DNA from 3 places in the Paenibacillus sp. J22P59 genome. Region 2 is predicted to be linked to each of the others. Evidence: predicted binding sites of a transcription regulator. Region 2 holds the regulator's gene; each other region holds the start of a gene.
The links. Region 2 encodes Rex, which represses fermentation and respiration genes when NADH is low (regulators of the CRP and FNR family bind a similar motif). Its sites were predicted from a motif close to TTGTGAAATATTTCACAA; they were not measured.
Positions count from the first base shown of each region.

Region 1: nadA (quinolinate synthase NadA) is a predicted target of Rex. The motif match lies at 5,501-5,518, and genes of this name have one in related genera.
Region 3: AC50YO_RS00120 (DoxX family membrane protein) is a predicted target of Rex. The motif match lies at 4,945-4,962, and genes of this name have one in related genera.

Region 1 is NZ_JBXENX010000019.1:19,260-27,160, reverse strand. Features, by position in the region: gene AC50YO_RS23645 (vWA domain-containing protein) at 1-165, shown strand, start outside; gene AC50YO_RS23640 (protein kinase domain-containing protein) at 149-1,069, shown strand; gene tilS (tRNA lysidine(34) synthetase TilS) at 1,117-2,547, shown strand; gene hpt (hypoxanthine phosphoribosyltransferase) at 2,601-3,140, shown strand; gene ftsH (ATP-dependent zinc metalloprotease FtsH) at 3,252-5,267, shown strand; gene nadA (quinolinate synthase NadA) at 5,586-6,524, shown strand; gene nadB (L-aspartate oxidase) at 6,566-7,901, shown strand, end outside.
Region 2 is NZ_JBXENX010000005.1:319,550-327,450, forward strand. Features, by position in the region: gene dinG (ATP-dependent DNA helicase DinG) at 1-1,627, shown strand, start outside; gene AC50YO_RS11165 (redox-sensing transcriptional repressor Rex) at 1,624-2,280, shown strand; gene AC50YO_RS11170 (amidohydrolase) at 2,261-3,562, shown strand; gene AC50YO_RS11175 (cell wall elongation regulator TseB-like domain-containing protein) at 3,568-4,110, shown strand; gene AC50YO_RS11180 (hypothetical protein) at 4,235-4,774, shown strand; gene AC50YO_RS11185 (AAA family ATPase) at 4,767-6,266, shown strand; gene AC50YO_RS11190 (3-hydroxyacyl-CoA dehydrogenase family protein) at 6,400-7,275, shown strand; gene AC50YO_RS11195 (acetate kinase) at 7,272-7,901, shown strand, end outside.
Region 3 is NZ_JBXENX010000001.1:14,778-22,678, reverse strand. Features, by position in the region: gene ftsY (signal recognition particle-docking protein FtsY) at 1-495, opposite strand, end outside; gene smc (chromosome segregation protein SMC) at 522-4,112, opposite strand; gene AC50YO_RS00125 (DoxX family protein) at 4,277-4,810, shown strand; gene AC50YO_RS00120 (DoxX family membrane protein) at 5,032-5,562, shown strand; gene rnc (ribonuclease III) at 6,137-6,835, opposite strand; gene fabF (beta-ketoacyl-ACP synthase II) at 6,825-7,901, opposite strand, start outside.

The sequences.
Region 1 (7,901 bases), on a different contig from region 2:
AGTAATCTGGACGGAGCGAAGTCTTTATTTGCGAAGCTCTCAATGGGCGGAACAACACCTACAGGCCCGGCGATTATGCAGGTGATTGATTTTTACCGTCAGGGGGATTATGGTAGGAAGAGCAGAGATGAAACGGATGGGATGATGAGTGACTACGTCGTTTAAGATTAATCTGCGCCGGGGAACCGTCGTCATAGGCAAATGGAACCAAGGAAGATACCGCGTGGAGCGTCTTTTAGGCGAAGGCGCGAATGGGAAGGTATACCTAGTTCAGAAGGATCGTGCATGGTATGCGCTGAAGGTTGGAGCGGATGCAGTCGATCTGCAATCAGAGATTAATGTGCTCCAAGCGTTGGCCAAGCAAGGAGAGCATGGAACGGAGCCTTTCCTCTATGACGTGGATGATCTGCACGGCTCGGACGGTAAAGACTATCCCTTCTATATTATGCGTTATGTTCGAGGGACAACCTTGTCAGGTTATTTGACGGAGAACGGTTCAGAGTGGTTTCCTTTGGTAGGCTTGAGCTTATTGAATAAGCTGGGAGAGCTGCATAGTAAGGGGTGGGTGTTCGGTGATCTTAAGATGGAAAATGTACTTGTAGCTGATTATGGCTATGTAGAACTGGTTGATTATGGAGGCGTGACGGCTCTGGGCAAGAGCATCCGGCAATTCACAGAAATTTATGATCGCGGTTATTGGAATGCCGGCTCCCGTTCAGCTGATGCAAAGTATGATTTGTTTTCCTTCGCCCTGCTATGTATCCAGTTGCATGAGCCGAAGCGCCTCCAGCAGCTCAGCTTAGGCTTGCCTCAGAATCGATCCATAGAAGACCTCTTAGCCATTGTTGGGGATAGTGCAGCGCTAAAGCCGGTATCAGGCTGGCTTAGACAAGCATTGTCAGGCGGCTTTTTCGATGCGGTCGAAGGAGCAGAGGCGTGGAGAGTACTGTTGCACCGGAGAGATCGGCATCGTTCTGCCGCTACGCCCAACTGGCTCAAAGGGTTCGCTGCAGTATCGGTTATCGTGCTGGTTATATCGGTATATTGGCTGGTACGGGGCGGCGTATAATTGTACAGCTTACATAAATCAATGGTATATAGGGAGATTGGTCAGGTATGGCACCAGAAGAGAACAAGCTGCTGCTCGAAGTGAAGCGATTTGCTGCGAATGAGCGGTTATGGACCAGAGGCGACCGAATCATAGCTGCTGTATCTGGAGGTCCTGATTCTATGGCACTGCTGCATATGCTGAGCTATATGGCTGAGGACGAGGGAATAACCCTTGTAGCTGCGCATGTTAATCATGGCTTCCGGATAGAGGCTTCGGCTCAGGAGGCTGAGGTTGTTCGTCAATATGCGCAGCAACTCGATATTCCATGCGAGACAGCGGAATTTAATTTGCCTGCTTATATTGAGGAATCCAAGCTTAACTCGCAGGTAGCTGCACGGGAAAAAAGGTATCAGTTCCTGCATGAGACCGCTGATCGTTGGCAGGCAACAAGCATTGCACTGGCTCATCATGGCGACGATCAGGCAGAGACTGTGCTCATGCACCTGATTCGAGGGGCAGGGTTAACGGGTATAGCAGGAATAGCAGCCAAACGCCGCGAAAAAAACGTGGAACTTATTAGGCCGCTGCTTCGTATGAAGAAGTCAGACATTCTGCGTTATTGCGCGGAATGGGAAATACCCTATTGTCTGGATGGAAGCAACAATGAGCGGTATTATTTTCGCAATGTCATTCGACTTGATGTATTGCCGTATTTGTCTCAATTCAATCCTCAACTGCCTCGTTCACTTCAACGGCTGGCCGATGTTGCGAGCGCAGAAGACCAATGGATGGAGAATGAAGCAAAAGCAAGGTTCACCGAGCTTGTAGCGTTAACCCCTGACGAATGCAAGGTGAAGTGCAGTGATTTGTACGGCTTGCATGTTGCTTTACAAAGGAGATTGATTAAACTAATATTAAATTATCTTGCGAGGGATGCGGATTCCGTCTCCTTCGAGCTTGTCGAGACGATGCGTCTTGCATCTGCGGATCATGCGCAGAGCACATGGCGAGCAGATGTTGGGGCAGGCATTCGCTGTATTAGAGAGTATGAGATAATTCGTTGGATAAACGTATCGGATAGCCCCGATATGGTAGAAACGACGCATTATGCGTATACTGTTCCGACCGATATACAGTCAGCAAGGATAGAGGCGGGCGGAAGAGTGCTTTCATTCAAGCATCTCTACGCGGATGAACGTGTACAGCTCTCGGGGAGGCATGAAGTTTGCTTTGATGCGAAGAAGCTCTCCTACCCATTGCTTATACGCAGTCGGCGGCCGGGTGACAGAATTCACGTCCTAGGATTAAACGGGTCCAAAAAAGTGCAAGATATGTTCGTCGATGAAAAGCTTCCTCCATCTCAGCGTGACAGCTACCCGCTCTTGCTTGACGCGGAAGGCCGATTGCTATGGATTCCGGGGATAAGACGTTCCTCTCATGCGCTCGCGGATGCGGATACAACGGACTTCCTGTTCATTCGAGTGGATAACGAATAAGAAGCACTGTTATACTCATAATTATAAGTAATAAATCTAGGGGGATTTTCATTTTGCTTAATGACATTCAAGAAGTATTGTATGATGCCAGTCAGATTCAAGCTAAAGTAAAGGAGCTCGGCACTACGCTGAGTCAAGATTTTGGCGGGCGGAATCCGCTTGTTATTTGTGTACTCAAGGGCGCATTTATTTTCATGTCTGATCTGGTTAAGGAAATGACGATCCCGCTTGAAATTGACTTTATGGCGGTATCGAGCTATGGCCAATCGACTAAATCCTCCGGGGTTGTGAAGATTATCAAAGATTTGGATGCAACGGTTGAGGGGCGTGACGTACTTATCGTTGAGGATATCATCGACAGCGGCTTGACGCTCAGTTACTTAATTGATGTATTGGAACGTCGCAATGCCAAGTCTGTAACAGTGGCTACCTTGTTTGATAAGCCTGCTCGTCGTTCTGTAGATCTGGAGGCGGATTATACAGGCTTCACGCTGCCTGACGAATTCGTCGTCGGTTATGGTCTTGATTATGCTGAGAACTACCGCAATCTTCCGTTTATTGGCATATTGAAACCGGAAGTCTACACCAAATAGCTCGATGAACACGCGTTTTACCTGCATACTTCCCCCTCAGGTTGAAGGTCTATTGAGATGGAAAGTCATGCTATGTTAAAATATTAGAAGCGTCTTGAGAGGAGGTAGGGGATGAATCGGATCATGCGTAATACAGCGTTTTATTTGATCATCTTTTTGGTAACCGTTGGGATCATTCAGTTTATCAGCAACCAAAATGATACTACCGTCGAATTGCGATATGATCAGCTTCGCACAGCGATTAGCGAGAGTAACGTTGAGGAGCTAACCGTTAAGTATGACGGTCAGACTTATTTTATCTCTGGTAAATTAATAAAGCCGCTTGCAGATGCGAAGAGTGAGGAACTTAAGTTCACAGCTCGCGCAGGTCTGGAATTCGGTGAAGTACTGATTGGTGCCGAAGAGGAAAAAGGTTTTAAGCTAAATTATAAACCGATGGATACACCGAGCATTTGGCTCACGTTCCTTACTTCCATCATTCCGTTTGTGATTATATTTGTTCTTTTCTTCTTCCTGATGAATCAAGCACAGGGTGGCGGCGGCAAAGTGATGAACTTTGGCAAAAGCCGTGCAAAGCTGTACAACGAAGAGAAGAAGCGCATCACGTTCGAGGATGTTGCGGGTGCTGACGAAGAGAAGCAAGAGCTTATCGAAGTCGTCGATTTCTTGAAGGACCCACGCAAATTCAACCTGGTTGGAGCACGTATTCCTAAAGGCGTATTGCTTGTAGGACCTCCAGGTACTGGTAAAACCTTGCTGGCTCGTGCTGTTGCAGGCGAAGCTGGTGTTCCATTCTTCAGCATCTCCGGTTCCGACTTTGTTGAGATGTTCGTCGGTGTCGGCGCATCCCGTGTACGGGACTTGTTCGAGAATGCGAAGAAAAATGCTCCATGTATTATCTTCATTGATGAGATTGATGCTGTTGGTCGTCAGCGTGGTGCTGGACTAGGCGGCGGACATGATGAGCGCGAGCAAACGCTCAATCAGTTGCTCGTCGAGATGGATGGCTTCGGTGCGAACGAAGGCATCATCATGGTAGCGGCAACGAACCGTCCAGATATTCTGGATCCGGCTTTGCTCCGTCCAGGCCGTTTTGACCGTCAAATTACGGTTGATCGTCCAGATGTAAAAGGCCGTGAAGCTGTACTGAAAGTACATGCTCGCAACAAGCCGCTCGAAAAAGACGTTAAGCTCGATATCATTGCGAAGCGTACAACTGGCTTCACCGGTGCGGATCTGGAGAACCTGCTGAATGAAGCAGCGCTTCTTGCAGCACGCCGCAATAAGAAGGATATCGCCATGAAAGAAGTTGACGAGGCTATTGACCGCGTAATCGTTGGTACGGAGAAGAAGAGCCGTGTCATCAGTGATCGCGAGAAACGGATCGTTGCTTATCATGAGGCGGGACATACGATTGTTGGTTACTTCCTTGAGAACGCAGATAAAGTGCATAAAGTAACGATTATACCGCGCGGTCGTGCTGGAGGATACGTTATTATGCTTCCGAAAGAAGACCGTATGCTGGTAACCAAGCAAGAGCTGCTTGATAAAGTAACGGGCTTGCTCGGCGGACGGGTAGCTGAAGAGCTATTCATTGGTGAAATCGGAACGGGCGCATACAGTGACTTTAAGCAAGCAACTGGCATTATCCGTAGCATGATTATGGAATATGGTATGAGTGACAAGCTTGGACCAATGCAGTTCGGTCAGACTCAAGGGCAAGTATTCCTTGGTCGCGATCTAGGTCACGAGCAGAACTATTCCGATGCCATCGCTTACGAAATTGATCAGGAAATGCAGCGCCTAATTAATGAATGTTATGCGCGTGCGAAGCAGCTTCTCAGCGAGAAGAGCAAGGAAGTACATTTGATTGCACAAACCTTGCTATCTGAAGAAACGCTTGAGATGGATCAAATTCAACGACTTATTGATACAGGCTCACTTACAGGCGGAGAAGGTACGACTAATGAAAGCGGAGCTTCCGAGTCTACTTCTGAACCTATTATCGATGAGATTGGCGACGTGAAGGTTCGTATTCAATCCCGTGATGCAGATGATACTGCAGCACCAACGATTCCTAATCTCGACAAACCAACGGATGAAGAGGATCCGAATAAAGGATCATAATCCAATCCTACAATAAACAGCTATTCCTAACTTGCAGCTAGTCCAGCATGCAAGGGGAATAGCTGTTTTTCTTTCTAATAAGAAAGGGATCAAGCTGATTATAAAAAAAGTCAGCTTAAATGCTATAGAATGACTCGTAATAGATTGACAGCGCCCCCTGCCTGGAGTAAATTTAAGCTTATCAAAGAAAATATGTCTATAAATTAAATCACAAGGCAATTGACTTACTAACTTTGTGCATCAATTCACAAAGTTGGCAATGCCCTAATCGGAATGGGAGTTAGTAATCCCATCGCTCATCAGAGGAGAGGATTTACTGTGGAAGCACTGGCACTGGAACGCAAGGCGGAACAAAACCGTGAGCTGCGTGAACGGCTAATGCAGCTGAAGAAAGAGCGTAATGCTATCATTCTGGCTCATTATTATCAACGCGACGAAATTCAAGAGGTTGCTGATTTCCGCGGGGATTCATTCCTGCTCGCACAAAAGGCTGCACAAACCGATGCGGACGTTATCGTTTTTTGCGGGGTTCACTTCATGGGAGAGAGCGCTAAGATTCTGGCCCCTAACAAAACAGTGATCATACCCGACGAGCGTGCTGGCTGCCCAATGGCAGATATGGTGAATGTAGATGGACTGCGGAAGCTCAAAGCACAGCATCCAAATGCTACAGTCGTTACTTATATTAATTCATCTGCTGAGATCAAAGCAGAGACGGATATTTGCTGTACCTCTGCTAATGCTCTGAATGTAGTCAATTCAGTAGAGGGCGACGAGGTAATCTGGGTTCCAGATAAAAATTTGGGTCATTATGTTCAACAGAATACAGACAAGAAGATGATTATCTGGGAAGGGTATTGCAATACCCATGATATGCTGACAGTCAAAGATGTTGAAGAGATGAAAGCCAAGTACCCGAACGCACAGTTCGTCGTTCATCCTGAATGCCGTCCTGATGTTGTTGAGTTAGGCGATTTCGTAGGCAGTACAACGGCTATTATCAAATATTGCAAGGAGTCGGAGTGCCAGGAGTTTATTGTTGGTACAGAAGATGGAACGGGTTATCAGCTTCGTCTAGACAGTCCGAACAAATCCTTCCACTTTGCATCCAAATATTTGGTTTGCCCTAACATGAAGGTGAACAATTTGAAGAAGCTGGTCAAATGCCTAGAAACGATGCAGCCGCAAATTTATGTTCCGCCACATGTGGCAGATCAAGCACGCTTGTCCTTGGAGCGCATGTTACTCGTGAAATAGGAGCAGCATGCGCTACTCCTATGCCTGGAGGCGCCTGAATTATGATTCCTAGATACCTTGTAGATATTAACCTGGAGGATCTTCCAGTAATCGATAAAGATGTGATTGTTATTGGGGCCGGCATAGCCGGTCTTTTTACCTCATTAAGGGCAAGCAACGATAATCAATCTGTTCTTATGATTACTAAGAAATCGTTGCTTGACAGTAACACCCGCTACGCCCAAGGCGGCATAGCCGCTGTTATTTCGGATGAAGATTCTCCTGCCTACCACTTGGAAGATACCCTTATAGCGGGAGCTGGCCTTTGCTTGGATGATGCAGTTAATATACTCGTTCACGAAGGGCCGGCAGGTGTGGAGCATCTTATACAGATGGGTACGCAATTTGACCGAGAAAATGGGGAATTTGCTCTAACCAAGGAAGGCGCGCATAGCCAACGCCGCATTCTACATGCGAATGGCGATGCAACCGGCTATGAGATCGTTCGCGCACTTTCGAAGAAGGCAACCTCTGACTCTAATATTGAAGTATGGGACGAGCATTTTGTCATTGATCTTGTTACACAAGACGGAGAATGCTGCGGTGCCGTTGTTCAGGCACAGGATGGGCATCGCGTATTCGTTCGCGGTAAAGCAACGATTCTATGCTCGGGTGGAGCAGGCCAGTTGTATCGTTACACTACGAATCCTGATGTGGCAACTGGTGACGGTATTGCGATGGCATACCGAGCAGGGGCGTATATACAGGATGTGGAGTTCATACAATTCCATCCGACCTCACTCTGCTATCCGGGAGCACCGCGCTTCTTGATTTCGGAGGCCGTTCGAGGTGAGGGAGCTGTTCTGCGCAACATTAAAGGCGAACGCTTCATGGAGCGCTACCATCATCAGCTAGAGCTGGCACCGCGTGATGTTGTAGCACGCGCTATTGTAAGTGAGATGGAAGAGACCAAATCGACATTTGTCTATATCGATGTTACAAGTGAATCCGAGGAAATGGTCAAGCACCGTTTTCCGAATATTTATGAATTTTGCTTGCAGTTTGGCCTTGATCTGACATCGGACTGGATTCCAGTCGCTCCAGCAGCTCATTATATGATGGGTGGAGTCAAAACCGATCTAAACGGGGAAACCAATATAAGAAGACTGTTCGCATGCGGCGAAGTATCTTCAACAGGTGTTCATGGCGCTAATCGGCTGGCGAGCAACTCCTTGTCTGAGGCCGTCGTATTCGGTAGAAGAATTGTTGATCGTATTCAACAGCTGCCTAAGCTTGATGTTAGGCCATCTATTCGCACAGAGCAGCTTCGCAGCAATCCTCCCATGCAGGCTGTCGTTGAGAAACGTCTGAAGCTGCAAAAGATTATGGTAAGATATG
Region 2 (7,901 bases):
TTCTTGCCTTAATCGGCAATGCCCGTGGTTCAAGCGTTGTTATTATCATCGTGCGAAGCATGAGGCCAATATTGCCGACGTATGCGTGACTAATCATTCCATGCTGTTCACAGATGTACAAGCTGATCATCGGCTGCTGCCAAGCTATAATCATTTGATTATTGATGAGGCCCATCATGTGGAGGAAGTAGCTAGCAAGCACTTAGGCATGCAATTGAACTATTTCTCATTGACACATAATACGAGCCGTTTATTCAAGGACAACCGATCCGGCTTATTGCCCGCACTTCGAATGAGGCTGCAGAATGAAGATGATGAGCGCGTCCAAGCGTGGACGGAGACTATCGATACCGTTATTCCGCACTTCAATGATGTGAAGGAGCATTGGGAGAAGCTGTTCGAGCTGTTCTACAGCTTGGTGGGCGCTGCCGTTGAAAGCGGGGCGAATGAGAATGGCCAGTCGGTATATCGTCTAAGGAGTGATAATCTCCCCGGCAATTGGGAGGATGCCATTACGATTGAGACGAATGTTCATACTGAGCTTAACCGCGTAGTTCGTACAGTAGAGAAAATGGCTGCCGATATTAAGGAAAGAATTGACGATCCTTCCATTCAAGGCTTAGTGACCGACTTGAATGGCGCAATACGTGATTTGATGCGTGTGAAGGACGATCTTCGCACCTTTATGAAGATGGAGCAGCCTTCTGAGGTACTGTGGATTGAAGCGAGCTTGACCTACCGCTATCGCTCGGTGCAGCTCTATTCGGTGCCTGTAGATGTGAGCCGACAGCTTCAGCAATATTTTTTCGATGTAAAAGATAGCATTATTCTAACCTCAGCTACCTTATCCGTACAGAAATCATTTCAATATGCGGAGGAGCAGCTAGGCTTGGAAGGATTCGAAGCAAGCAATCGGTTGAAGACGGTTCAGCTTCCATCCCCATTTAATTATAGAGAGCAAGCATTAGTTATTATTCCCCGGAATTTCCCGACGTTGAAAGGCTCAGCCGGAGACCCGCAATTTATTTCTATGCTGGTTAGCTCATTGTCGGATGCAGCGGTGGAGACTAAGGGAAGAATGCTCGTTCTATTTACGTCTTATCGCATGCTGAAGCAGGTGTATGATCCTTTGAAGGAGGCACTTTCGGCTACGGGCATTACTGTGCTCGGACAGGGAATCGATAGCGGCAATCGAACAAAGCTAACCAGAAGGTTTACGCAGCATCCAGAGACCGTTCTGCTCGGCACAAGCAGCTTCTGGGAAGGGGTAGACATTCCAGGAGAAGCGCTGACCTGTCTGGCAATCGTCAGATTGCCGTTCCAGCCGCCTAATCATCCATTGGTTGAAGCAAAGTCAGAGCTGCTGCAAAAGCAAAAGCAGAATCCATTCATGAAGCTTTCTATACCGCAGGCAGTTATTCGCTTTAAGCAAGGATTTGGCCGTCTCGTTCGTACGGCGAAGGATAAAGGCATCGTCATTATTTATGATACAAGAGTCATTGAGACCTATTATGGCAAGCATTTCTTGTATTCTTTGCCCGGACCCAAAATTGAGCATATGCATATCGAACAAATGGTACCAAGAATGCGTGAGTGGCTAAGTAAGGAAGAGGAGGAAATCGGGTGAAGCAAGCCAAAATATCCGAAGCTGTAGTCAGAAGGCTGCCCATTTATCTGCAGGTGTTGAATGAACTTCACCATCGGGAGATACAGACCGTTTCATCGCAGGAACTGGGCGTTAAGCTTGATCTGAATCCAGCTCAAATACGAAAGGACTTGGCTTATTTCGGTGATTTCGGTCGTAAAGGAATAGGGTATGAAATTTCTTATTTAATTGAAAAGATTCGGCAAATCCTCAAGCTTGACCAGACGATTAATGTCGCGCTGGTCGGCGCCGGGAATTTGGGTCATGCCCTATGCAATTATAATAAATATTCCAATGACAATATGAAAATCATCGCTGTATTTGATGTGCATCCCAGCAAGATTGGCACGATGATCAACAATCTGGTCGTCATGCCAATGGAAGCGCTGAAGCAGACGGTACAAGAAAATAATATACGTCTTGGCATCATTACAGTACCCGGATTTGAGGCGCAAAATGTGGCGAATCAATTCGTTGAAGCAGGTATTGAAGGCTTACTTAACTTTGCGCCGGCTATTCTAAGAGTACCGGAAGAGGTTCGCATTCATCATGCTGACTTTACGAAGGAATTGTTAAGCTTAGCTTATTATTTGAATCGAGAGAGGAATGAAGCCAATGAGTCAGATCTGGATTGAGAATGGGCTGTTCATAACGATGGATGAGAAGCAACCTACACTTCGTGGTCATTTGGTTGTGACGGATGATCGAATTACATATATCGGAGAAGCTGCACCAGAGGGGCTTAGCACAGAAGCTGAACGGATCGACGGAAGCAAGCTGGCCTTCATGCCAGGCCTGATTAATACGCATGGTCATGCGGCGATGACTTTGCTGCGCGGATATTCCGATGACCAAAGCCTGCAGGTATGGCTGGAGCAAAAGATGTGGCCAATGGAAGCGAAGTATGTTGATCAAGATACTCGTGCTGGCAGCGCTCTTGCTATTGTTGAAATGCTCAAATCAGGTACCACCGCCTTTGTAGATATGTATGATCGCATGGACCAGGTTGCGCAAATGGTTGAGCAATCGGGTATTCGCGGAGCTCTGACCCGCGGGGTTATTGGGCTATGCTCTCCTGAAGAGCAGCAAGCCAAATTGAAGGATGCACTGAGCTTTGCGCGCGATTGGAATGGCAAGGCAGATGGTCGGATTACGACGATGTTGTCGCCACATGCACCGTATACTTGCCCTCCAGCTTATATTGAGCAAATTGTTCAAGCGGCGCATGAATATGATTTGCCTCTTCATACGCATATGTCTGAGACATTGGCAGAGGTTGAACAAAATGTTCGCGATTATGGAACCCGCCCTGTTGAGCATCTAGATAAGCTTGGATTCTTCTCCCGTCCTTCTTTAGTTGCACATGCTGTTCATCTAACAGATGATGAGATTGCTTTGCTTGCTGAACGCAAGGTCGCGGTCTCTCATAATCCGGCAAGCAATCTGAAGCTGGCAAGCGGCATTGCGCGCGTACCGGAGCTATTGCGTGCCGGAGTTACCGTTTCGTTAGGAACGGATAGTGTGGCGAGCAATAATAATTTAGACCTATTCAAAGAAATTAAATTTGCTGCTCTTCTTCATAAGGGTGTATCGGGTGATCCGACAGTCGTTCCGGCTATGGAAGCATTGCGTATGGGGACATTGTATGGTGCACGTTCGATTTGGCAGGAGGATCAGATTGGTCAGCTTCGTGTTGGAATGAAGGCAGATTTCATAGCGATTGATCTGGAACAGCCTCATTTCTATCCACAGACGGATATTGTGTCGCATCTGGTCTATTCCGCATCAGGAAGAGATGTTAAGCATGTATGGGTGGATGGACGCAAGGTTGTTGATAACGGCCAATGTACGTTCATGGATGAGGAGAAGATTCGTTATGAGGCAGCAGCTAGCTTCGATCGGCTGCTGAATGCTTAATGAGAGTGATCACGAAGAAACGTAAGTCCATCATGTCCGGCCGAAGGTGGCTGGCTGTTGCCCTTGTAGCTGTAGTAGCGATAGTTGGTTGCGTGATTATGTACTATAATACAATCCAAAGGCCCTATTGGTCAGAGGAAAATGCAGCAACAACTAAGGCTGTGGAAGCTGCTGAGCTGACTTCAGTCGAGTTGGCAACAAGATATGTATGGGAGAAGCCATTCTGGATTGTGGAAGGAACCAATCAAGCTGGCGAAGCTGTTATCGTATCTGTTCCTGATGTGAAGGCAGAGGATGCCAAGGCGCAACAAGACATCCAAGTGGTGAAGACTAGTGAAGGCATACTGAAGGCAGACGTGAAGAGCATCTTTATAAATGCCAATCCTGATGCAGAGATTAAACGAATGCAGCTTGGAATAATCAACAACGAGCTTGCTTACGAAGTGTTTTATACGAATAAAGAGGGCATCTATTATTACGCCTTCTATTCGTTCAAGGACGGAGCATTTATTGATCAATACAGACTTCCTGCAAAAACTGCAAAATAGCCGCATAAGGCGAGTTTCCTAATTTTACACCCTCTTTTGAAGGCATGAATGTGATATACTTCCGTATAGCAGAGATGATATACGCAGGTATGCTACTGATGCATTTCAAAAGGGGGCTTTTTGCGTGAAACTACGAATTACTCCGATATTGCTCACTGTTGCAGCTTCCGCTCTTGTATTGTTTGGCGGTTGGGTATTATATAATCAATTTGCTGTTGAAGCGCCTTTGCAAAAGGCGGTTAATCAAATATCAGGCATCGCTTCGGCAGATGCTCCCCAGATGGATAAAGAACGAGTGGCCCTTCGGGTTACACTAGAGCCAGATGCCAATTTAAAGGCTGTCTATGATTCAATTAATAAGCAAGGAAAAAGCTCTATAGGCAATCGGGAGCTGCAGCTTTCCATTAATAATGCTACATCAAGCGAACGGCTTGAAAAGCTATGGTCTACTGTATTGTTTACTGTAGCTGAATCGATGGAGACGAAACGCTATTCGGATATACCCGTTGCGATGGATAAGCTTGCTCAAACGAATTCAGGCATCAAGGTTGTAACCGAGATGGATCAGACGAATGTCTATGTAACGATCAAAGACGAGACATCCTCCAAATATGTCGTATTACCTCGTACGCCGGCTATGCTGGAGGTGTCTGCCCATGCTTAAATATTGGAAGGAAATAGCGATTGGTTTTGTGCCCGTACTTTTTTTATTCCTTGTTTTTGCGGGGTATAATGTCGTGCCGGTGCTTTTGCTTGCCATATTGGGAGCAGCGCTCTTCTATGCTGCACGCGGCGGTAAAGGGCGAATGACGGCGATGAATGGGCAGAAGAGACGTGCGGACCTGCATCAGACTTCGATGACCTTTGAACAGATCGGCGGTCAGGACAGAGCGAAGCAGGAGCTTATAGAAGCGCTCGATTTTCTAGTAAGATATGAAGAGATCAAGAAGCTGGGCATTCGCCCGATGAAAGGGATATTGCTTACTGGACCGCCGGGAACAGGAAAAACGTTGCTTGCCAAAGCAGCTGCTCAATACACGGATTCGATTTATTTGGCAGCCTCGGGCAGTGAGTTTGTGGAAATGTATGTTGGGGTTGGTGCTGGACGCATTCGTGACCTGTTCAAGGAAGCTAGACAGAAGGCGAAGAAGGAAGGCAAGAGCAGCGCGGTTATTTTCATAGATGAGATTGATGTTATTGGCGGCAAGCGCGATGGCGGGCAGCATCGTGAATATGACCAGACCTTGAATCAGCTGCTAACCGAGATGGATGGTATTCATTCTGATGAGGCGCCGCGAATTCTTATCATTGCCGCTACCAACAGAAAAGAAATGCTGGATAGCGCGTTATTGCGCCCAGGACGATTCGACCGTCATATTGGGGTTGAACTGCCTGACAAGAAAGGCCGGCTTCATATTCTTAACCTTCACGCCGCTAATAAGCCGCTTGACCCATCCGTTGATTTGGAGCGTTTTGCCTCTGAATCCTTCGGCTTCTCTGGTGCACAGCTAGAGGGCGTTATGAATGAAGGAGCCATCTACGCCATGCGGGATCATAGCGAGCTGATTAAGGAGCATCATCTAGCGAGTGCGATAGATAAGGTTATGATGGGCGAGAAGACGGATCGTGAGGCGACGAAGGAGGAGCGTGAGCGCGTTGCCCTTCATGAGTTAGGGCATGCGATTATGGCTGAGCTCATTCGTCCCGGAAGCGTCTCTCAGGTGGCGCTGTCACCACGCGGGCAAGCTCTCGGTTATGTTCGGCATAATCCGCAGCAGGATCATTATTTGTATACGCCTGATTTCTTAAATGGGCAAATAATGATTGCGCTCGGTGGAGCTGCAGCTGAAGAGATGTTCTACGGCGGACGCAGTACAGGCTCCAGAGGTGACTTTGAGCAAGCGATGAATATTGTAAAAACGCTTGTGGAGTCTGGATTAACAGAGCTTGGCATTATTGATGCCAACATGATGACGCCTGAGGCTTGGGCTAAGGTTAACCGATCAATATTAGACAGGCTTATGGCGCAGACTAAAGCAATGCTGGAAGTTAAGCGTGAGGTATTTCTAAATGCACTTGATGTTGTAATCCGTGAGGAAACGATTGGCGGGGATGAATTCCGCAGGCTGCTCGATAAACTTTCCCATAGTGCATAATTCTAACAATTTGGAGACAGACGGGATGTCTGTCTTCATTTTTCTCTAAAAACCGTTATAATGAAGAGGACTAATCATTTTATAGGAATGTTTCTCTATTACATACGTAGTAGGAAGCCATAAGGAGAGAACCATGTCTATTAAAAAAGTAGGAGTTATCGGAGCTGGAACGATGGGGCAGGGCATTGCCGAAATGCTTGCTTCCAAAGGGCTGGACGTGAATTTAATTGAGTGCTCACCGGAGCGCTTAACATATGGCAAGGAAATGATTGAGCTAAGCCTTGATAAGCAGATAGAGAAATGGGCACTTACTCAGGCTGAGAAGAAGCTGATTATGAATCGCATCCATATGACTTTAGACTACAACAGCTTGGCGGATTGTGAACTTGTGATCGAATCCATTACTGAGGATATGGATAGCAAGAAACAAGTGTTTCAGCAAATGGACAGCATATGCGGACCTAATGTTATTTTCGCGAGCAATACTTCTACGCTTAGTATGACGGAGCTCGCAAGTGCGACGAATAATCCGGATCGTGTCATCGGCATGCACTTTATTTATCCGGTCTTTAAGATTGATCTCGTGGAAATTGTTAGAGGATTGAAGACATCAGAGGATACCTTTGTTCGGACCAAGCAATTTATTGATGAGGTTATATTGAAAAAAGGTATCATGGTATTCGAATCACCGGGCTATGTAACTTCCCGGCTTATCTGTCTGTTTATTAACGAAGCTCTTCATGTTCTGGAAGAGGGCGTTGCGTCCGCTGAAGATATCGACAATGCGATGAGAATAGGTTATTCCTTCCAGCACGGACCGCTTGAGATGGCGGATCGCTTTGGCCTGGATTCAGTAGTGGCTGCACTTGAGCGAATGTTTCGTGAATATGGGGAGCTTAAATACCGCCCGTCAACCATTCTGAAAAAAATGGTGCGAGCCGGACATTTGGGCGTGAAATCCGGCGTAGGTTTTTTCAAATACGATAAGGATGGAGACCGAATCTCATGAAAATACTAGTCATCAATGCAGGCAGCTCCTCTCTCAAATATCAATTGTATAATATGCTGGACGAGTCTGTACTCGCGAGCGGCAAGGTTGAGCGTATCGGCATGGATTCCTCGATCGTGACCCACGAGCCGCCAGGAAAGCCTGAGATTCGTGATGTCAGTGAAATTCTTGACCATGTCACGGCGATTAAGCGGGTGCTTGATATGTTAAGGCATCCTGATTATGGCGCAGTGACCTCCATGAATGAGATTCAGGCTGTTGGTCATCGTGTCGTTCATGGCGGTGAAGTATTTAAGAAGTCGGTACTTGTTACACCTGAGGTGAAGGCGGAGATTCGCAAGCTGTTCGATCTGGCCCCGCTGCATAACCCAGCCCATATGATGGGGATTACAGCAGTCGAGGTGAACCTGCCTGAAGTTCCTCAGGTCGTCGTGTTCGATACGGCCTTCCATCAATCGATGCCAAGCACGAACTACTTGTATCCGATCCCAACGGTATTATATCGCCGTCATAAAGTTCGCCGTTATGGGTTCCATGGCACCTCGCATCAATATGTTAGTGAGCAGGCTGCGTTATTTCTGGAAAAACCGCTTTCCTCTCTCAAAATGATCAGCTGTCATATTGGT
Region 3 (7,901 bases), on a different contig from region 2:
GAGCTGCTCTATTGCACCTGCACGGAAAGTATCGCCTGCTGCCAGAAGCACGCTTTTGCCCTCGCTTTTAAATTTATGCGCGAGCTTACCGATTGTAGTTGTCTTGCCGACGCCATTAACGCCAACGAACAAGATGACCGTAATGCCGCTTGCAGACATTTGCAGACCGGGATTGTTCTCGCCCTTCAATAGCCCAACCAGCTTCTCTGATAAGATCGGCTGCAAATCTGCTGCATCCTCGATCTTGCGCTTCTTCACTTCTGCACGAAGCTCATCAATGAGCTGCATGACCGTATTAACGCCAACATCAGCTCCGATCAGAATTTCTTCCAGCTCTTCGTAGAACTCCTCATCAATCTTCTTGCGGCGGATGATGAGATCTTCAACCTTCTCAACAATCGCAGCACGGGTTTTCGTCAAACCCTCTTTAAAAATATTTGTGACCGCTTCTGTCTTGGTAGCAATGCTTTCCTTCAGCTTCTTAAAAAAACTCATCGTTTGCTGCCCCCTCTGTCCTCTATCTAAGCACTTTCTTGCTCTTCTTCCTTGTCTTGCTCTTCCTCTAAGCGGACGGATACCAGCTTCGATACGCCGCCTTCCTCCATCGTCACCCCATAGAGAACATCTGCTTCTTCCATTGTACCTTTGCGATGGGTAACGACAATGAATTGCGTCAAATCTGAGAACTCACGCAAATATTGCGCGAATCGTGATACGTTCGCTTCGTCCAGTGCGGCCTCAACCTCATCAAGCACGCAGAATGGAACCGGCTTAACCTGCAAGATAGCAAACAGCAACGCAATAGCGGTCAAGGCCCGTTCTCCACCGGAGAGCAGCATTAAATTTTGCAGCTTCTTGCCTGGCGGCTGCGCCACAATCTCAATCCCAGTATCAAGTACCCGATCCGGCTCAACTAGTACCAGGTCAGCACGTCCTCCACCGAACAGCTTCGCAAATACGACGACAAAATGGCCACGAATCGCCTCAAATGTCGTCTTGAACCGTTTCGACATTTCATCGTCCATTTCCTTGATGACCTGATACAGCGTCGTCTTCGCTTCAATCAGATCATCCTTCTGCTCAGTCAGGAATTCGAATCTCTCGCGTACTCGTTCATATTCGTCAATTGCACCCAAATTGACATCGCCTAACGCGCTAATCTGGCGCCGCAGCTCGCGGACAGCGTTCTGTGTACCGATGACATCCTCCGGCACTGGATACTGCTCCTTCGCAAGCTCGAAGCTAAGCTCATACTCCTCGCTCAGCTTACGGAGCAAATTGTCCAACTCCACATCAAGTCGATTCGCAGCAATCTCCGTCTGACGCATTTGCTCTTCTACCTCTCGAAGCTGTACGCGCTGCTCCTTCGTATCGCTCTCACCTTGCTCCAACTCACGAAGACGATCGGCTCGCTGTGAACGCTTCAGATCAGTCTGCTCCGCACATTCCTGCTTCTTAAGGCGCAAGCTGTTAATCTGCTCAATCTGATTAACCGTCTCGTCACTATGGCGTGCCAGCTCTTCTTCTTGCTGAGCAAGCAGTGTTCGGAAGCCAGCAAGCTCCTTTTTCACCCGTTGAATATCAGAACGGACACGTGTCGCTTGATCTTCAAAGGACAGCTTCTCTTGATCCGTCTTTGCCACCGCAATTTTCAAATCCGTCAACTGACCCTGCAGCGCTTCCTTCGCAGTCTCGCTTGCCTTGCGTTTCTCCTCAGCTATACGAATTGCTTCCTGGAGCCTCGCTTCATCTTGCGTTAGCTGCTCTAATCTAATCTCAGCAGCTTCCGCCGTCGTCTGCATAGACTGCTGTTCCGCCTGATGACTGCTGCGATCTGCCGTGAATAGCTGCTCCTGCTCGCTCAGATGCTTCGCTTCGTTCTCTAATTGCTGAAGCTCCGCTCTTACCTGCTGCTCATTAATCCTGTGCTGCTCTGAAGCTGCTCGAAGCTCCTCCATATTTTGTGAGCGAATGGACTGCTCCTTGCGAAGATCGCTTAGCCTATCTCGAAGCTGAACGATACGCGCATCCGCTTCAATAATTTCCTTATCCAACGCTTCAATCTGCCTTTGACGGCCTAGAAGGCTTGCCCCCTTCTTCTGCAGGCTGCCCCCGGTCATCGAACCGCCAGCATTTACAACATCGCCTTCCAATGTAACGACTCTATACCGGTATTGGCACTTGGATGCAATTCTATTCGCTTGCTCTAGCGTCTCCGCCAACAGCACATTGCCTAATAAATTATTAATGATAGCTGCATACTTCGGCTCACATGAGACCAGATCAGCGGCAACCCCTACGAAACCATCCACAGCTGCGGCAAGCCGTTTATCATGCTCTGGCACTTGCCGTCCACGAATGACGTCAAGCGGCAAGAAAGTTGCACGTCCAAGCTGTCTTTGCTTCAAGAAGGCGATCGCTGTGCGTGCTGACTTCTCGTCTTCCATTACGATATGCTGCAATGCTCCACCGAGCGCAGTTTCGACAGCGGTCTCAATACGTTCAGGAACACGTACCAGCTCGGCCACCGCTCCATGGACACCGCCAATTCCGCCAGTAGAACGACGAGACGCTTTCAGCACCTCGCGCACACCTTGCATGAATCCATCCAAGGCATCCTGCATTTCCTTCATCGTATCTCTGCGAGAACGATTGGAGTCCAGCTTCTGCTCCCACTTGCGAATAGCAGTGGAAGCTTCTTCAACGTATTGACCAAGCTCTTTACTTTTCTCTGCTTCATCTATATAGCTTGTACGAGTTGAGGAAATAGTGTCCATAGTAGCTTCAAGTTGCTTCTCCAGCTTGGAACGGCGCTCAGCCAGACGCTTATGCTGCTCTGCCCACTTCGCTTCCTCATCGGTTAACCGTTCCATCCTTCGCTGAACAGCTTCTTGCTGCTGCCCTGCATAACGAATTTCATTGCGCAGCTGTGCCATCGTGCTGAGTACATCAAGCAGCTCGCCCTTCAGAAGCTCCTCTGCATCAACGCCTGCTCCACCGACAACGCCAATCAGATTATTTTCCTCTTCCGCCAGCTTAACTTTAAGGCCCGCCATCTCTACTTCAAGAGCAGCAGCCCGACTGTGGAATTCGGCCTCTTCTTGCGTTAAGGCGGCAATGCGCTCATCCTGTGCCGCAATCGTCTCTTCTAGCTGATGTTTGTTCTGATCGAGGTTCTTCTTCCGTTCCTTCAGAACCTCGCCGTAGCCTTCGCACTTCTCGTACTCTTCACTATACTGAAGCATCGCTTCATGCAGTCGATCAAGCGCATCTTCCAGCTCTCTAAGCATTTGCCGATCCTTTTCCAAATGAGCGTCATGCTTGCTGACAACAGTAGAGAGCTCAAGCTGTTCTTTTTTAAGCCGATCAAGCTTCGTATTTGCCTCTGACCATGAGCTATGTACATTCTCGATATTATGCACGTACATGGATATTTCCTGCGTCTTGAGCTGTTCTCTAAGCTGCTTATAATGAATAGCCTTCTCCGACTGCTCGCGCAGCGGTATAACCTGATCCTCCAGCTCTGTCACCAGGTCATGAATCCGAAGCAAATTCTGCTCGGTATCCTCCAGCTTCTTCTGTGCCTCACGTTTGCGGGATTTATATTTCACGATACCCGAGGCCTCTTCGAAAATGCCCCTGCGATCCTCAGACCGGGTGCTTAGAATTTCTTCAATTCTACCCTGTCCGATAATCGAGTAGGCTTCTTTCCCGATACCCGTATCCATGAACAGCTCGGTTATATCCTTCAGCCGGCATGGCTGCTTATTAATCATATATTCGCTATCTCCGCTGCGATGGACGCGGCGGGTTACGGTAACTTCGTTATACTCTAATGGAAGAGCTCCATCCTCATTATTAAGCGTAAGTGATACTTCACCATAATTGACAGCCTTACGTGCATCGCTGCCTGCAAAAATAATATCTTCCATCTTACCGCCACGCAGGCTCTTTGCGCTTTGCTCGCCAAGCACCCACCTGATGCCATCCGAAATATTGCTCTTACCGCTGCCGTTCGGCCCGACAACTGCGGTAATGCCGGTAACGAATTCCATTTCCGTTTTGTCGGCAAATGATTTAAAACCTGATAATTCTATCCGCTTCAGGAACATAGTCTGGCTTTCACCTCATCGTACATTGTAGCACATCTTAAACGACCCGTTAACTATGTTGACAATATAGGTGGTATCCTGTCAATGAAAGCGTTATACTAATTCATGTGAGAGTAAAAACTTGATGCAAGCGAGGAGGTTAATAATAAAGGAGTCGTATACAAATGAAATGGTATAGAGAAAACAAGTGGGTCGCAGCAGTTATCACGGTAATTCGGTTGTATTTGGGATGGCAATGGCTAACGTCAGGTATCGGCAAACTAACAGATGGCTTTGATGCTTCTGGCTTTATTGGAAATGCTATTAAAAATCCAATCGTCGACAGAACCACACAGGAGCTTGTCTATCCGAATTTTCATGCGTTTTTGGAAAACTTTGCTTTGCCGAATATTGGGCTGTTCAATCTAATCGTCCCATTCGGTGAGCTGTTGGTCGGTGCTGGATTAATTGTAGGCCTCTTCACAACTACAGCTGCATTTTTCGGAATGTTGATGAACTTTACGTTCATGTTCGCAGGATCTGTAAGCAAGAACCCTTGGTTTCTGCTCATCGCTTTTGTTATTTTTGTTGCGGGTTCCAATGCTGGACGCTTCGGTCTGGACCGTTTCGTCAGTCCAATCATTAGCAAAAAGTTTGACAGCCTGCGTCAGCGCAAGAACACAGCTTCTACATCAGGTGAAGCAGTCAGACAAGCTTAACGGGACCTCCCGATGGCACAGAAAATTCAAGCAGGCTTATTTCTAGCCTGCTTTTCAATAAATTTTAATAATGCATGTTGATTTTAATGACTTTTGTCGAAATAGTAATAATTATGTCGTAACTATCTCTTGTTTTGTGAAAAATATCACATTAAATCTAGTTCTACAGGCGTATGCTTAGAACAAGACAACACAAGACAAGAGATAAGGAGTCGATCAAGATGATGAAATGGTGGAGAGAGAACAAATGGGCTGCTGGGATTGTTACCGTCATTCGAGTTTTTCTAGGGTGGCAATGGATAACAGTCGGGTATCACAAATTAACCGATGGATTCGATGCAGCTGGTTACTTGGGCAATGCCGTAACGAATCCCGTGATGGACAAAGCAACACAACAACCGCTATACCCAACGTTTACTACATTTTTGGAAAATTTCGCATTGCCTAATACGAATATAATTAATTTTGTTATACCACTAGGTGAATTTTTAGTTGGTCTCGGCCTGATCCTTGGAGCCTTAACTACAGCTGCTGCATTCTTTGGCGGATTGATGAATTTCATGTTCTTATTCGCTGGAACGATCAGCACTAACCCTTGGCTATTGCTTCTCGGCCTCATCGTATTTGTCGCAGGAGCTAACGGTGGGCGCTTCGGTCTCGGTTACTTCATCACCCCTATGCTGCACAAATATTATGAGCAATTCCGCAAACGCGGGAGAGCAGCAGGTAATATTCCTGGGAAGCAAGCTTAGTATATATAAAAGAGCAGCGTCCAGTAAGTGGACGATGCTCTTTTTTGCATTGGATGCTGCTTAATTCTATCCCTCAACAGTCCGCTCAACCCCAACACCCAACACCCAACAGAACGCGTTTAACGGAACCTTGATCCGCTATTCACAACTTTGAGGTTCAAAGAGATAGAATAGCGGAATTCCATTCCTCTATTCTTAATAATTTGAAGAAAAAGCAGAAAATCCTCCAAATACCGGAACCGAGATCCGTTACTTTCATCTGAAGTCGGTCACCAGCAAAAATAACGGAACACCGTGCCGTTCCTTAAAGTACAATGAACAATATTCGGACGAAACAACCCCACTGAGAAAAACTCATCCCTACTTCTTCAACGTCCTACAATGGCCGAAATAATCCCAACTACTAAGTGGAACCAATTCCCGCAAGGTCAGTCTCAGTTCGGAAAATTGCAGGCGATAGCATGCTTTCATGGAATTCAATTGTCGACAGTCTAAGCCTCGTCCAACAATCAGGTTATATTTAGGATATAGTAATAATAAAAAAGAAGAAGCCGGATAACCGGCTTCTTCTTCTCTATTCTTGCGATAGTGATTGCCATGCTTCTGCAGCGGCACGCTGCTCCGCTTCCTTCTTCGTGCGGCCATTACCGCTTCCGAAGGCCGAATCACCGATATAGACGGCTACGACGAACTCTCGATCATGAGCTGGACCGCGTTCTTCCGTAATACGATATTCGACAGCACCAAGACCATTATGCTGGGCCCGTTCTTGCAGCTTGGACTTGAAATCCTTCACTAGCAAGCCATAATCATTCGATTCAATATAAGGAAACATATAAGTTTCAAGGAAGACGCGCGTCCGTTCTATGCCGGCATCCAAATAAATGGCTCCGACGAACGCTTCGAATAAATCGGCGAGCAGTGCTGGTCTCTGACGTCCTCCCAATTGCTCCTCGCCACGTCCAAGCTGAACATGAGAGCCTAGATCGAGACGTTCAGCGAATTGCGCAAGCGAAGGCTCACAGACAACGGATGCTCGCATCCGAGTAAGCTCGCCTTCCGGGCGCCTTGGGTAAGAAGTGAACAAATATTCCGAAACAAGCAGTTGGAGTACGGCATCGCCAAGGAACTCCAAACGTTCGTTATGTTCAATAGTGCCATGCTTATGCTCATTCACATATGACGTATGAGTAAATGCTTGCTTCAGCAGTTTGGGTTGTTTAAAACGGAGCTGCACACGGGTCTGCAGCTCGTTAAACGAATCACGCCTCATAAACTTTCATCACGATCGTAGCGTTGTGACCGCCGAAGCCGAATGAGTTAGACAACGCTGTTTTCACTTCCGCTTTACGCGGTGTATTAGGAACATAATCCAGATCACATTCTGGATCTTGATTCTCAAGATTAATCGTTGGCGCAATAATGCCATTCTGCAGCGTCAACCCAAGAATAACTGCTTCAACGCCGCCAGCAGCACCGAGTAGGTGGCCCGTCATTGATTTGGTAGAGCTGACTGCCACTTTGTAAGCGTGGTCGCCAAAGGCTTTCTTAATCGCCTTCGTCTCAGAACGGTCACCAACTGAGGTCGATGTGCCGTGAGCATTGATATAATCAATAGCCTCCGGTTCGATTCCTGCGTCCTTCAGTGCTTTGACCATGCAGCGAGCTGCGCCGTCTGGATCAGGCTCTGTCATATGATGAGCGTCACCGCTCATACCGTAGCCGATAATCTCAGCATAAATATGTGCCCCGCGCTTTTGTGCATGCTCAAGGGATTCCAAGATCAGCACACCCGCGCCTTCACCCATAACGAAACCATCGCGATCTGTATCGAATGGACGGCTTGCTTTGGCAGGATCATCATTGCGTGTTGACATGGCCCGCATAGCACAGAATCCAGCTAGACCGGTTGGTCGAATCGTTGCTTCTGCACCGCCGCATATCATAACGTCTGCATCGCCGCGCTGAATGATTTTGAAAGAATCTCCGATGGAATGCGTTCCCGTCGCACAAGCAGTTACAGCTGCAGTGTTAGGGCCCTTGGCACCCGTCAGCATCGATACTTGTCCGGAAGCCATGTTAGCGATCATCATTGGAATGAAGAATGGACTAACGCGTTTCGGACCTTTCTCAAGCAGAATATTATGCTGATCTTCCCAAGTACCTAGACCGCCAATACCAGAGCCGACAATTACGCCAATACGCTCCGGATCAACGTTCTCTCCGATAAGGATGCCCGAATCCTTCACTGCAGATTGACTAGCAACTGCGGCGAATTGAACGTAGCGATCCATACGGCGCGCTTCTTTCTTGTCCAGGTTATAATCTTCAGGATTGAA